3 regions of the Streptomyces sp. NPDC002566 genome follow, and region 2 is predicted to be linked to each of the others. Evidence: riboswitches for the same ligand, from Rfam matches in the RefSeq annotation. Region 2 holds a riboswitch; each other region holds the start of a gene.
What was found. A riboswitch is a leader RNA that binds a small molecule or an ion and turns the genes downstream of it on or off. The one in region 2 is predicted to bind thiamine pyrophosphate.
Positions count from the first base shown of each region.

Region 1: linked by a shared signal. The riboswitch ahead of ACFYXA_RS31180 (thiamine ABC transporter substrate binding subunit) and the one ahead of thiC (phosphomethylpyrimidine synthase ThiC) in region 2 are both predicted to bind thiamine pyrophosphate.
Region 3: linked by a shared signal. The riboswitch ahead of thiO (glycine oxidase ThiO) and the one ahead of thiC (phosphomethylpyrimidine synthase ThiC) in region 2 are both predicted to bind thiamine pyrophosphate.

Region 1 covers NZ_JBIARD010000009.1:183,113-187,267, reverse strand. The annotation lists gene ACFYXA_RS31185 (ABC transporter permease) at 1-1,398, opposite strand, end outside; gene ACFYXA_RS31180 (thiamine ABC transporter substrate binding subunit) at 1,443-2,543, opposite strand; TPP riboswitch at 2,623-2,728, opposite strand; gene rlmN (23S rRNA (adenine(2503)-C(2))-methyltransferase RlmN) at 2,756-3,862, opposite strand; gene ACFYXA_RS31170 (phosphatidate cytidylyltransferase) at 4,034-4,155, opposite strand, start outside.
Region 2 covers NZ_JBIARD010000006.1:186,373-190,527, forward strand. The annotation lists gene ACFYXA_RS25010 (hypothetical protein) at 1-280, shown strand, start outside; gene thiC (phosphomethylpyrimidine synthase ThiC) at 338-2,152, opposite strand; TPP riboswitch at 2,145-2,333, opposite strand; gene ACFYXA_RS25020 (YibE/F family protein) at 2,406-3,974, shown strand; gene ACFYXA_RS25025 (SsgA family sporulation/cell division regulator) at 4,103-4,155, opposite strand, start outside.
Region 3 covers NZ_JBIARD010000003.1:377,356-381,510, reverse strand. The annotation lists gene ACFYXA_RS14500 (thiazole synthase) at 180-974, opposite strand; gene thiS (sulfur carrier protein ThiS) at 978-1,178, opposite strand; gene thiO (glycine oxidase ThiO) at 1,175-2,338, opposite strand; TPP riboswitch at 2,336-2,447, opposite strand; gene ACFYXA_RS14485 (hypothetical protein) at 2,500-2,850, shown strand; gene ACFYXA_RS14480 (NAD(P)/FAD-dependent oxidoreductase) at 2,928-4,124, shown strand.

The DNA.
Region 1 (4,155 bases), on a different contig from region 2:
CACCGCGAAGGCGAACCCGGCGGCGACCAGCAACGCCCGCCGCACCAGCGGCAGATCGACCTCCCGCCACACCCGCCACGGCGACGCCCCCAGCACGGCGGCCGCCTCCCGCAGCCGTACGTCCACCGCCCGCAGCACCGGCAGCATGGTCCGCACGACGAACGGCACGCCGACCAGCGCCTGCGCGAGCGGCACCAGCATCCACGTGCCGCGCAGGTCGAGCGGGGGCTCGTCGAGCGCGATGAGGAAACCGAAGCCGACGGTCACCGCCGAGACGCCCAGCGGCAGCATCAGCAGCGCGTCGAAGCCGCGGACGAGGCGTCCGGCGTCCCGCCGGGTGAGCGCCGCCGCGGCCAGGCCGCCGATCAGCACCGCGATCGCGGTCGCGGCGACGGCGTACTCCAGCGAGTTGCCGACCGCCTCGATCGGCGGGACCAGGAAGACGTTGCCGTCGTCACGGGTCAGCGCCCGGTAGTAGGCGAAGTCCGGCGCGTCCAGCGAGCGCTGCACCAGCACGGCGAGCGGCAGCACCAGCAGCACGGCGACGCTCGTCAGCACCCCGCCGAGCAGCGCCCACTGCCCCGCCCCGCGGGGCCGCCGCGCGGTCAGCTTCGCGTCCACCAGCCGCAGCGCGCTCTCCCGCCGCCGCACCGTCCAGGCGTGCACGGCGAGGATCGCGCCGACGGCCAGGAACTGCACGAGGGTCAGGACGGCGGCCGTGGACAGGTCGAAGATCTCCGAGGTCTGCCGGTAGATCTCCACCTCCAGCGTGGAGAACGTGGGCCCGCCGAGGATCTGGACCACGCCGAAGGAGGTGAAGGTGAACAGGAAGACCATCAGCGCGGCGGCGGCCACCGCGGGCCCGAGGGCGGGCAGGGTGACCGTGCGCCAGGCCCGCAGCCGGGAGGCGCCGAGCAGCCGCGCGGCCTCCTCCTGACGGGGGTCGAGCTGCGCCCACAGCCCGCCCACGGTCCGTACGACGACCGCGTAGTTGAAGAAGACGTGGGCGAGCAGGATGGCCCACACCGTGGTGTCCAGCCGTACGCCCCACAGCTCGTCGAGCAGCCCGCCCCGCCCGACGAGCGCCAGGAACGCCGTGCCGACGACGACCGTCGGCAGCACGAAGGGAACGGTGACGACGGCCCGCAGCACCTCCTTGCCCGGGAAGGAGAAGCGGGCGAAGACATACGCCCCCGGCAGCGCCACCAGCAGGGTGAGCGCGGTGGAGGCGAGCGCCTGCCAGGCGGTGAACCACAGGACGTGCCGGATGTCGGACTGCCCGAGCACGTCGAGGAGACGGCCGAAGCGCCATGCGCCGTCGACGTCGAGCCCGCGCGCGACGATCGCGGCGACGGGCCAGGCGAAGAAGACCCCGAAGAACGCGACGGGCAGGGCCATGAGCCCGAGCCGCGCCGCGTTCCCCGAACGCCTCCTGGCCGGGGCTACTTCAGTACGAGAGAGGTCCACGACTTGACCCACTGGTCGCGGTTCTCGGCGATCTTCGCCGGGTCCATGGTCTCGGGGTCCTTGGCGGCGGGCCCGTACTTCGTGAACTCGGCGGGCACGGCGGCGCCCTTGACCACCGGGTAGACGAACATGTTGAGCGGCATGTCCTGCTGGAACTCCTTCGACAGCAGGAAGTCGATCAGCGCCTTGCCGCCCGCGCTGTTCTTCGCGTTGCTCAGCAGCCCCGCGAACTCGACCTGCCGGAAGCAGGTGCCGGCCGCGACGCCGGTCGGGGCGGTGGCGGGCTTGGGATCGGCGTAGATCACCTCGGCGGGCGGCGAGGAGGCGTAGGAGACGACGAGCGGCCGGTCGGCGCCGGCCTTCCGGCCGCCGGCCGAACCGGAGAACTCCTGGTTGTAGGCCTGCTCCCAGCCGTCGACGACCTTCACGCCGTTGGCCCGGAGCTTCTTCCAGTAGCCCTCCCAGCCGCCGTCGCCGTAGCGCGCGGCGGTGCCCAGCAGGAAGCCGAGGCCGGGCGAGGAGGTGGAGACGTTCTCGGTGACCAGTAGGTTCTTGTAGGCGGGCTTGACCAGGTCGTCGAAGGAGGCGGGCGGGGCCAGGTCGTGGTCGGCGAAGTACTTCTTGTCGTAGTTGACGCAGATGTCGCCGTGGTCGACGGGGGTGACCCGGTGCTTGTCCGCGTCGAGCCGGTACTCGGCGCCGACCTGGTCGAGGCCCTTGGCCTCGTACGGCTGGAACAGGTCGTTGTCGAGGGCGCGGGAGAGCAGGGTGTTGTCGACGCCGAAGAAGACGTCGCCCTGCGGGTTGTCCTTGGTGAGGATCGCCTTGTTGACGGCCTGCCCGGCGTCGCCGTCCTCCAGGACGCGCACCTTGTACCCGGACCGCTTCTCGAAGTCGGCGAGCACCTTCTTGGAGACGGACCACGAGCTGTGGCTGACGAGGGTGACGGTCTTCGACCCGCCGCCGGACCCGGCGTCGCCGCCCGATCCGCTGTCGCCGGACGACGACGAACCGCACGCCGACAGCGTGACGAGACCGAGGCCCACGGCCGCGGCCACGAACGTCCTGGTGTGCACTGGATTCCTCCTGGGGTTGGCCAGGAGAAGACGCGGCCCTGCCCGGGGTCCGCCAACGGGCCCGGGCAGGGCGCAACAGCTCGAGTGATGACCGAACTTCCTACCCAGAATGACCTGGGCGAGGTTCAGAGGGTCTGCGGCCGGTGCCGCACTCTCAGCGCTGTGGCGCTCCCCTGTCGGAATACGAAGATATGAACTTGTCCGGGAACAGACTACCGCTCGGTGGCCGCGAGCTGGCCACAGGCTCCGTCGATCTCCTGGCCCCGGGTGTCCCGGATGGTGACGGGCACGCCGTGCGCCGCGATCGCCTCGACGAACGCCTTCTCGTCCTCGGGCCGGGACGCGGTCCACTTGGACCCGGGCGTCGGGTTGAGCGGGATGAGGTTGACGTGCACGGGCCGGCCCTTGAGCATCCGGCCGAGCCGGTCGCCGCGCCAGGCCTGGTCGTTGATGTCGCGGATCAGCGCGTACTCGATGGACAGGCGCCGCCCGGACCGCTCGGCGTACTCGAACCCGGCGTCGAGCACCTCGCGCACCTTCCACCGCGTGTTCACGGGGACGAGGGTGTCGCGCAGCTCGTCGTCGGGGGCGTGCAGCGAGATGGCGAGACGGCACTTGAAGCCCTCGTCGGTGAACCGGTGGATGGCCGGCACCAGCCCGACGGTGGACACGGTGATCCCGCGCTGCGACAGCCCGAGCCCGTCGGGGGTGGGGTCGGTGAGCGCGCGGATGGCGCCGACGACCCGCTTGTAGTTGGCGAGGGGCTCGCCCATGCCCATGAAGACGATGTTGGACAGGCGGGCCGGCCCGCCGGGGACCTCCCCGTCGCGCAGCGCGCGCATCCCGTCCACGATCTGGTGCACGATCTCGGCGGTGGACAGGTTCCGGTCGAGACCGGCCTGCCCGGTCGCGCAGAACGGGCAGTTCATCCCGCAGCCGGCCTGCGAGCTGATGCACATGGTCACCCGGTCGGGGTAGCGCATCAGCACCGACTCCACGAGCGTCCCGTCGAACAGCCGCCACAGCGTCTTGCGGGTCGTGCCCTGGTCCGTCGACAGATGCCGCACGACGGTCATCAGCTCGGGAAGCAACGCCTCCCGCAGCTTCTCCCGCGCCCCGGCGGGGATGTCGGTCCACTCCGCCGGCTCGTGCGCGTACCGCGCGAAGTAGTGCTGCGACAGCTGCTTCGCCCGAAACGGCTTCTCACCGATCTCCGCCACCGCCTCCTTCCGCTCGGCGGGCGAGAGATCAGCAAGATGCCGCGGCGGCTTCTTGGCTCCACGGGGGGCGACGAATGTGAGTTCTCCGGGCTTAGGCATGGCTGTACCAGTGTCGCAGATCATCGCCGGGGGCCCGGGCCGGAACGGGGTGGGGGTGGTCACCCCCGGGTGCCGAGTGTCAGCGTTGGCCGGCCTCGGACGCCCCAGGGATATCGCGACGGGCCCCCGTCCGGGAGGACGAGGGCCCGTGTGTCGGCCGGGGCGGGGTGGTCAGGTGGCGCCTACGAAGATCACCAGGAGGAGCCAGACCACCGGGGCCGTCGGCAGGAGGGAGTCCAGGCGGTCCATGATGCCGCCGTGGCCGGGCAGGAGCGTGCCCATGTCCTTGATGC
Region 2 (4,155 bases):
CGAGGAGGTGGACCGCGCGAAGGAGGCCTGGCGGGAAGCCCTGCTGGCACGGGGCATCGTGCCGTTCCTGCGCGAGGCTCTCGCCGATCCCGCCGCGGCCGACGCCGAACATCCCGCACCGACCCCGCCGGCCCTCGGCGGCCGCCTGCCGAAGATCGGTTACGACCGCCCGGGCTTCACCAGTCCCGACGACGGCCCTGCGGCCGGCCCGCGCCCGAGCTACTCGAGCCCGGACTACACCAGCCCGGACTTCGGAGGCCCGGAGCACCAGCCGGAATAGGCCTCCGGCTTGCGCCCCGACGGGAGCGCAAGCCGGCCTATGTCGGCCTGTGCTGCCTCAGTCCGCCATGGGGAGGTACACCCGGTTGCCGCTCGCCGCGAACTCCTTCGACTTCTGCAGCATCCCCTCCGTTATCTCCTCCGGTGTCGCTCCCTCCGCCGACCCACCGCCGAACCGCTCGGTGATGCTCTGGCTGATCTTCATCGAGCAGAACTTCGGCCCGCACATCGAGCAGAAGTGAGCCGTCTTGGCCGGCTCCGCCGGCAGCGTCTCGTCGTGGAACTCACGGGCCGTGTCCGGGTCGAGGGCCAGGTTGAACTGGTCCTCCCAGCGGAACTCGAAACGGGCGTCGGACAGGGCGTCGTCCCACTCCTGGGCTCCGGGGTGCCCCTTGGCGAGGTCGGCCGCATGGGCGGCGATCTTGTAGGTGATGACGCCGGTCTTGACGTCGTCCCGGTTGGGCAGGCCCAGGTGCTCCTTGGGCGTGACGTAGCAGAGCATGGCCGTGCCCCACCAGGCGATCATCGCGGCGCCGATGCCGGACGTGATGTGGTCGTACGCCGGGGCGACGTCCGTCGTCAGCGGGCCGAGCGTATAGAACGGAGCTTCATCACAGATCTCCTGCTGAAGGTCGATGTTCTCCTTGATCTTGTGCATCGGGACGTGGCCCGGGCCCTCGATCATCGTCTGTACATGGAAACGCTTCGCGATCCGGTTGAGTTCCCCGAGCGTCCTCAACTCCGCGAACTGCGCGGCGTCGTTGGCGTCCGCGATCGAGCCGGGACGCAGACCGTCGCCCAGCGAGTACGTGACGTCGTAGGCCGCGAGGATCTCGCAGAGCTCCTCGAAGTTCTCGTACAGAAACGATTCCTTGTGGTGGGCCAGACACCACGCGGCCATGATCGAACCGCCGCGGGAGACGATCCCGGTCTTGCGGTTCGCCGTCAGGGGGACATACGGGAGACGGACGCCCGCGTGGACGGTCATGTAGTCCACCCCCTGCTCGGCCTGCTCGATGACCGTGTCCTTGTAGATCTCCCAGGTCAGTTCCTCGGCCTTGCCGTCGACCTTCTCCAGCGCCTGGTAGAGCGGCACCGTGCCGATGGGTACGGGGGAGTTGCGCAGCACCCACTCGCGGGTGGTGTGGATGTTCCGGCCGGTGGACAGGTCCATGACGGTGTCGGCGCCCCACCGGGTCGCCCAGGTCATCTTCTCGACCTCCTCCTCGATGGAGGACGTCACCGCCGAGTTGCCGATGTTGGCGTTGACCTTCACCAGGAACCTCTTGCCGATGATCATCGGCTCGATTTCCGGGTGGTTGACGTTGGCGGGCAGCACCGCGCGACCCGCTGCGATCTCCTCGCGGACGACCTCCGGTGCCACGTTCTCCCGGATGGCCACGTACTCCATCTCTGGCGTGATCTCTCCCCGCCGGGCATAGGCGAGTTGGGTGGCCGCCTCGCCGGCCCGGGCTCGACGCGGCAGCCGCGGCCGCCCCGGGAAGACCGCGTCGAGGTTGCGCAGACCACCGCGCGGCGAGGTGTGCTTGACCCCGTCGTCCTCGGGGCGGACGGGGCGGCCCGCGTACTCCTCGGTGTCGCCCCGGGCGATGATCCAGTTCTCCCGCAGCGGAGGCAGTCCCCGGCGGACATCGGTGTCGACGTGCGGATCGGTGTACGGACCGGAGGTGTCGTACAGCGTGACCGAATCGCCGTTGGTGAGGTGCACTTGGCGGACCGGTACCCGCAGGTCGGGGCGGCTGCCCTCGACGTACGCCTTGTGCCAGCCGATGGACTTTCCGGCCTCCCCGTCGACGGAGACCTCGGTGGAGATCTGCGTGGAGGCAGGCGTGCGTGCGTCCTTGTTGGTCATGAGACCTACTCCCTACGCCGGCATTACCCGGTAACAGGTTCAGCGGTCGACGCAGCGATTGCCGTCTGCCGACGTTTCGTGTGAGTCATCACTCGTGTTGGTGACGTTCCACGTGAAACATCGCGAAGACGGAGGTCAGCGCCCTCTCAGCCCGGTGCTCCGAGCTCCCGCGTGTACAAAAGGTGCCTCCACGCTAGCGGCATGTGTGGCGCGGTGAACAGTGGGCCCCAGCGGTTCTTGCGATGATCGGTCGGTGACCACGACTCACCAGCCTCCGTATCCGCCACCGGAACAGCCTCGCCGTCCGGGCGGCGGCGGGCCGGGACCGGACGACGACCGCGGACGGGACCGTCACCGTCAAGACGACCACCGGCGGGACCATCACGGACCCGGCGGCCACGGACCCGGCGGCCACGGGCCAGGTGATCACGGCGCGGGCAGTCACGGTGCGGGAGGCCACGGGCCGGGCGGTGGACATGGGCATTCGCACAGTCACAGCCACGGGCCGGCTGCCCCCGTCTCCCGGCATCTGCGCAAGGTCATCGCCGCCGTCCTGATCCCGTTCGCGGTGGCCGTGCTCGCCGGGCTCGTCGTGCTGTGGCCCGGCGGCGCCCCACCGCACGAGCGCACCGGGGTGGGCTTCGACCGGCAGACCCACCAGGCGACGGTCACCAAGATCGAGAGCCTGAGCTGTTCCTCGGTGAACGCCTCGGGCGTGCCCCCGACCGGAGACACCTCCACGGCCGAGGGCTCCTCCGCCGAACAGCAGGCGAAGGGAACCTGCAAACGGGCCACGATCCGGGTGGACACCGGCAAGGACAAGGGCCGTACGTTCACGGAGATCGTCCAGCCGGACCAGACACGGCAGCTGGAACAGGGGCAGAAGGTCGTGGTCGCCTACGAGCCCTCCGCGCCGAAGGACCTGCAGTACTCGGTCACCGACATCAACCGCAAGCTGCCGATGGGACTGCTCGCCGGGATCTTCGCGGTCGCCGTGGTGATCGTCGGGCGGCTGCGGGGCGTCATGGCGCTGGTCGCGCTGGCCATCAGTTTCCTGGTGCTCAACTTCTTCGTCCTACCCGCCATCCTGCAGGGGTCGAACCCCCTGGCCGTCGCGGTCGTCGGGTCGAGCGCCATCATGCTGATCGCGCTCTACCTGTGCCACGGTCTGTCGGCCCGCACCTCCGTGGCCGTCCTCGGCACGCTCATCTCCCTGCTGCTGATCGGCGTGCTCGGGTCCTGGTTCGTCGACTGGGCCGCTCTGACGGGCAACACGGACGACAACACCGGGCTGATCCACGGCCTGTATCCCTCGATCGACATGAGCGGTCTGTTGCTCGCCGGCATCATCATCGGTTCGCTCGGCGTCCTGGACGACGTGACGGTCACGCAGACCTCCGCGGTCTGGGAACTGCACGAGGCCAACCCGTCGATGGGCTGGCGCGCGCTGTACCGGGCCGGCATCCGCATCGGCCGTGACCACATCGCGTCCGTGGTCAACACCCTCGTACTCGCCTACGCCGGTGCCGCGCTGCCGCTGCTGCTGCTCTTCTCGATCGCGCAGAGCAGCGTCGGCACGGTCGCCAACAGTGAGCTGGTCGCCGAGGAGATCGTGCGCACGCTGGTGGGCTCGATCGGCCTGGTCGCCTCGGTCCCGGTGACGACCGCGCTCGCGGCCCTCGTTGTCTCGGCCGACCGGCCCGGACCGGCTTCTGTGGGCAAGGCGGTCCCGGACGCGAGGTCTTCAGGGCCGGCCACCGCGACCGCGGGAACGTCGCCTGCGGCTGCTCGCAGCGGCAAGGGCCGGCGCCGCAAGCGCTGACCGGGGCCGGTCGCCCGGCACGTCATCCGCGCGCCTTCGGCATCCGAGCCCCGTACCGCCCTGAGTGAACGTTCCTGCAGAGCCCCTCCCCGCGCTGAAGCGTCCGTCGCCCTCCCCGGCGCGACGCTTCAGCCGGCGCTCTGTTCCTCCGCCAGGATCCGGTCCAGAGCCTCGTCGAGAT
Region 3 (4,155 bases), on a different contig from region 2:
CCCACCCCGAGACGCGGAACGCCGCCGCGACCCCCGGCCCCCCGGGCGCCCCCCGCCTCCCACCCCGAGACGGAAAGCCGCCGACGGCGCTCAGCCCCCACGGGCGACGTTCACCTTTCTCCTGACGGTGAACGGGCGGTGCGCGGGTGGGAGAGAAGGAAACGGGACCGTCCCCACGGTCAGAACGCAGGACGCTCAGGGTCGAGCACGGCCAACCCCTCCGGAGGAGAAGACGCCGCAGCGAAGTACCGCCGGGGAATCCGCCCCGCCAGCCGCGCGAGCCGCCCCGCCTCCACCCCCGCCCGCATCGCACGAGCCATCCGCTCGGGATCCGCCGCCCGCGTCACCGCCGACGCCAGCATCACCCCCGCACACCCCAGCTCCATCGCCAGCGCCACATCCGACGCCGTACCGGCCCCCGCGTCCAGAATCACCGGCACCCCCGCGTGCTCGACGATCAGCTGGAAGTTGTGCGGATTGCGGATCCCGAGCCCGGACCCGATCGGCGACCCCAGCGGCATCACCGCCGCGCACCCCACGTCCTCCAGCTTCCGCGCCAGCACCGGATCGTCGTTGGTGTAAGGCAGCACCGTGAACCCGTCGTCGACCAGCGTCTCCGCCGCGTCGAGCAGCTCCACCGGATCCGGCAGCAGCGTACGCTCGTCCGCGATGACCTCCAGCTTCACCAGGTCCGTCCCCAGCGCCTCCCGCGCCAGCCGCGCCGTCAGCACCGCCTCCCCGGCTGTGTAGCACCCCGCCGTGTTCGGCAGCACCCGTATCCCGAGCCGGTCGAGCACCGACAGCACCGACCCGTGCACCGAGGGGTCCACCCGGCGCATCGCGACCGTCGTCAGCTCGGTCCCGGACGCGACCAGCGCCCGCTCCAGCACCTCCAGGCTGGGCGCGCCGCCCGTGCCCATGATCAGCCGGGACGACAGCGTCGTACCGCCGAGGACGAGGGGATCGTCAGCCATGGCTCAGCCTCCCTGGACGGCCGTGAGGACTTCCACACGGTCCCCCTCGGCGAGGGCCGTGGCCGACCACCGCGCGCGCGGGACGACGGTCTCGTTCAGCGCGGCCGCCACCCCGGAGGGCGCCGCCGTCAGGGACCGTACGACGGCGTCGAGCGCGGTTCCGGCGGCCACCTCCCGCCGCTCGCCGTTGACGTGGATGTTCATGCGGGCTGCTCCGAGAGTGCGGCGGCGCCGAAGCGCCGGGGTGTGAACGGGCGGGCCAGGTCGGGCAGTTCACCCGTGGTCAGGACATGCGCCAGCACGTCCCCGGTCACCGGCGTGAGCAGCACGCCGTTGCGGTGGTGACCGGTGGCCAGCAGCAGCCCGTCCAGGCCGCTCGGCCCGAGCAGGGGCGCGTTGTCCGGCGACGCGGGACGCAGCCCCGCGCGCGTCTCCGTCAGGGGCAGTTCACTGATCCCGGGGATCAGCTCGTGGGCGTCGCGCAGCAGCTCGTAGACGCCGCCCGCCGTCACCGTCGTGTCCCAGCCCAGCTCCTCGCTCGTCGCGCCGACGACCAGCTCGCCGTTCTCCCGCGGCACCAGGTAGACGTCGCTGCCGCGCACCACGGCCCGTACCGTGCGGCTCAGGAACGGTGCGTACCGGGGCGGCACGGTCAGCCGCAGCACCTGCCCCTTCACCGGCCGCACCGGCGGCAGCAGCTCCCGCGGCACACCCGCGAGCCGCCCGCTCAGACTTCCGCCCGCGAGCACCACCTGGCCCGCCTTCAGCGCCGTCCCGTCGTCCGTGACCACCCCGCCGGCCCGGCCGCCCCCCACGGACAGCCGCTCGGCCCAGCGGCGGTGGAAGACCACGCCCGCCCGCTCGCACGCGGCCACCAGCGCCCCCGCGAGCCGCCGCGGGTCGATCTGGTGGTCGCCGTCCACGCGCAGCCCGCCGCGCACGCCCGGCGCGAGCATCGGCTCCAGGCGCCGGCACTCGCGCCCCGACAGCCACTGTGACGTGAGCCCCGACTGCTGTTGCAGGGCGTGCAGTTCCCGCAGATGGGCCCGGTCGTCGGCGTCCAGCGCCACCGCGAGGGTGCCCGAGCGCCGGTAGCCGAGGTCGTGCCCGGTGAGGTCGCTCAGCTCGGCCGCGAACTCCGGGTAGCGGCGCGCCGATTCCACGTTCAGGCCGAGCAGCGTCTGCTCGCCGTGGTGCAGTTCGGTGACGGCGGCCAGCATCCCGGCCGCCACCCGCGCGGCCCCGCCGCCCGGCTCGGGATCCACCACCGCCGTGACCAGACCGCGCTGCGCGGCCCGCCACGCCGTGACCAGACCGATGATTCCGCCCCCGACGACGAGGACGTCTGACGTACGTGCGGACATGGGCGTCCAGCCCCTCCCTTCGCCGGCATGACCCGGATCAGGTTCGTACGGTCGGAGGCCGCCAGCCTCCCTCTCAGCCCGGTGCGTCCGGGCTCCCGCGAGTGCTCTAGGTTGGCCACCCTAGCCCGGCCCCGCATGTCTCAGTAAGGGAGTCCCACCCCGTGCCGCCCTCGCTCGACGGTCTCGTCCTCGCCCCCGTCGCCGACCAGGCCCCCGGCCAGGTCGGCACCCGCACCCGCTTCACGTACCACGAGAGCGACGGTGTGATCTGGGCCGACTACGCGGGCGGCGACGTCGTGAGAGGGCATCTGGTGGGTACCCGTGCCGGGGACCGGCTCGACTTCCGGTACGTACAGCTCAAGCAGGACGGGACGACGTCCTCGGGGCACTGCGTGTCGACGGTGGTGGAGCTGGCCGACGGCCGGGTCCGCCTCGACGAGACATGGGAGTGGGAGTCGCAGCCCGGCAGCGGGACGAGCGTTGTGGAGCAGGTCACGGAGCACGACGGCTGACTGACAATCCGTCAGTTGTCTAAGGTGATCAGGTGAGCGAGCAGAGACGGGACGAAGTCGGTACGGCCGGGCGGCGCGTGGTCGTCGTCGGCGCGGGCATGGCCGGGGTGCAGACCGCGGTCGCCCTGCGCGAGCAGGGCTTCGACGGGACGGTGACGCTGATCGGCGCCGAACCCCACCAGCCCTACGACCGGCCGCCGCTGTCCAAGGCGGTCCTGCTCGGCAAGGCCGAGGGCTCCGCCTTCGACGTCGACTTCGAGGGCCTCGGCATCGGCCTGCGGCTCGGCAGCGAGGCGCTCGGCGTGCGCCCCGCCGAACACGTCCTGGACACCGAGGCCGGCCCGGTCCCCTACGACGTCCTGGTCCTCGCCACCGGCGCCGAACCGATCCGGCTGCCCGGCGCCGAGGGCGTGCCCGGCGTCCATCTGCTGCGCACCCTGGACGACGCCGAACGGCTGCGGCCCGTCCTCGCCCGGCAGCACGACGTCGTGGTCGTCGGCGCCGGCTGGATCGGCGCGGAGTTCGCCACCGCCGCCCGCGACGCCGGCTGCGCCGTCACCGTCGTCGAGGCCGCCGACCGGCCGCTCGCGGGCGCGCTGCCCGCCGAGGTCGCCGCCCCGATGGCCGGCTGGTACGCCGACAGCGGCGCCGAACTGCGCACCCGCGCGCGCGTGGAGCGCGTCGAACCCGGCGAGGTCGTCCTCGACGACGGCTCGCGGCTGCCCGCCGGCGCCGTCGTGGTCGGCATCGGCGCCCGCCCCGCGACCGCCTGGCTGTCCGGTTCGGGCATCGAGCTCGGCGCGCACGGCGAGATCCTCGCCGACTCCCATCTGCGCACCAGCGTGCCGGACGTGTACGCGGTCGGCGACTGCGCCTCCTTCCCGTCGGCGCGCTACGGCGAGCGGCTCCTCGTCCACCACTGGGACAACGCCCTCCAGGGTCCGCGCACGGTCGCCGCCAACATCCTCGGCGAGCCCACCGGGGAGCCCCTGGAGACCTACGACCCGGTGCCGTACTTCTGGTCGGAGCAGTTCGGCCGCTTCGTCCAGTACGCCGGCCACCACGGCGCCGCCGACCGCATGGTGTGGCGCGGCGACCCGGCGGGACCTGCCTGGAGCGTGTGCTGGCTGCGCGACGGGCGCCTGGTCGCCCTGCTGGCCGTGGGCCGCCCACGCGACCTGGCGCAGGGCAGACGGCTGATCGAGGCGGGCAGCCGTATGGACGCCGACGCGCTGGCCGACCCGTCGCGTCCGCTGAAGAACGCGACCGCCTGATCTCCCCGGGAGTACGGCGTCAGGGCAGGGG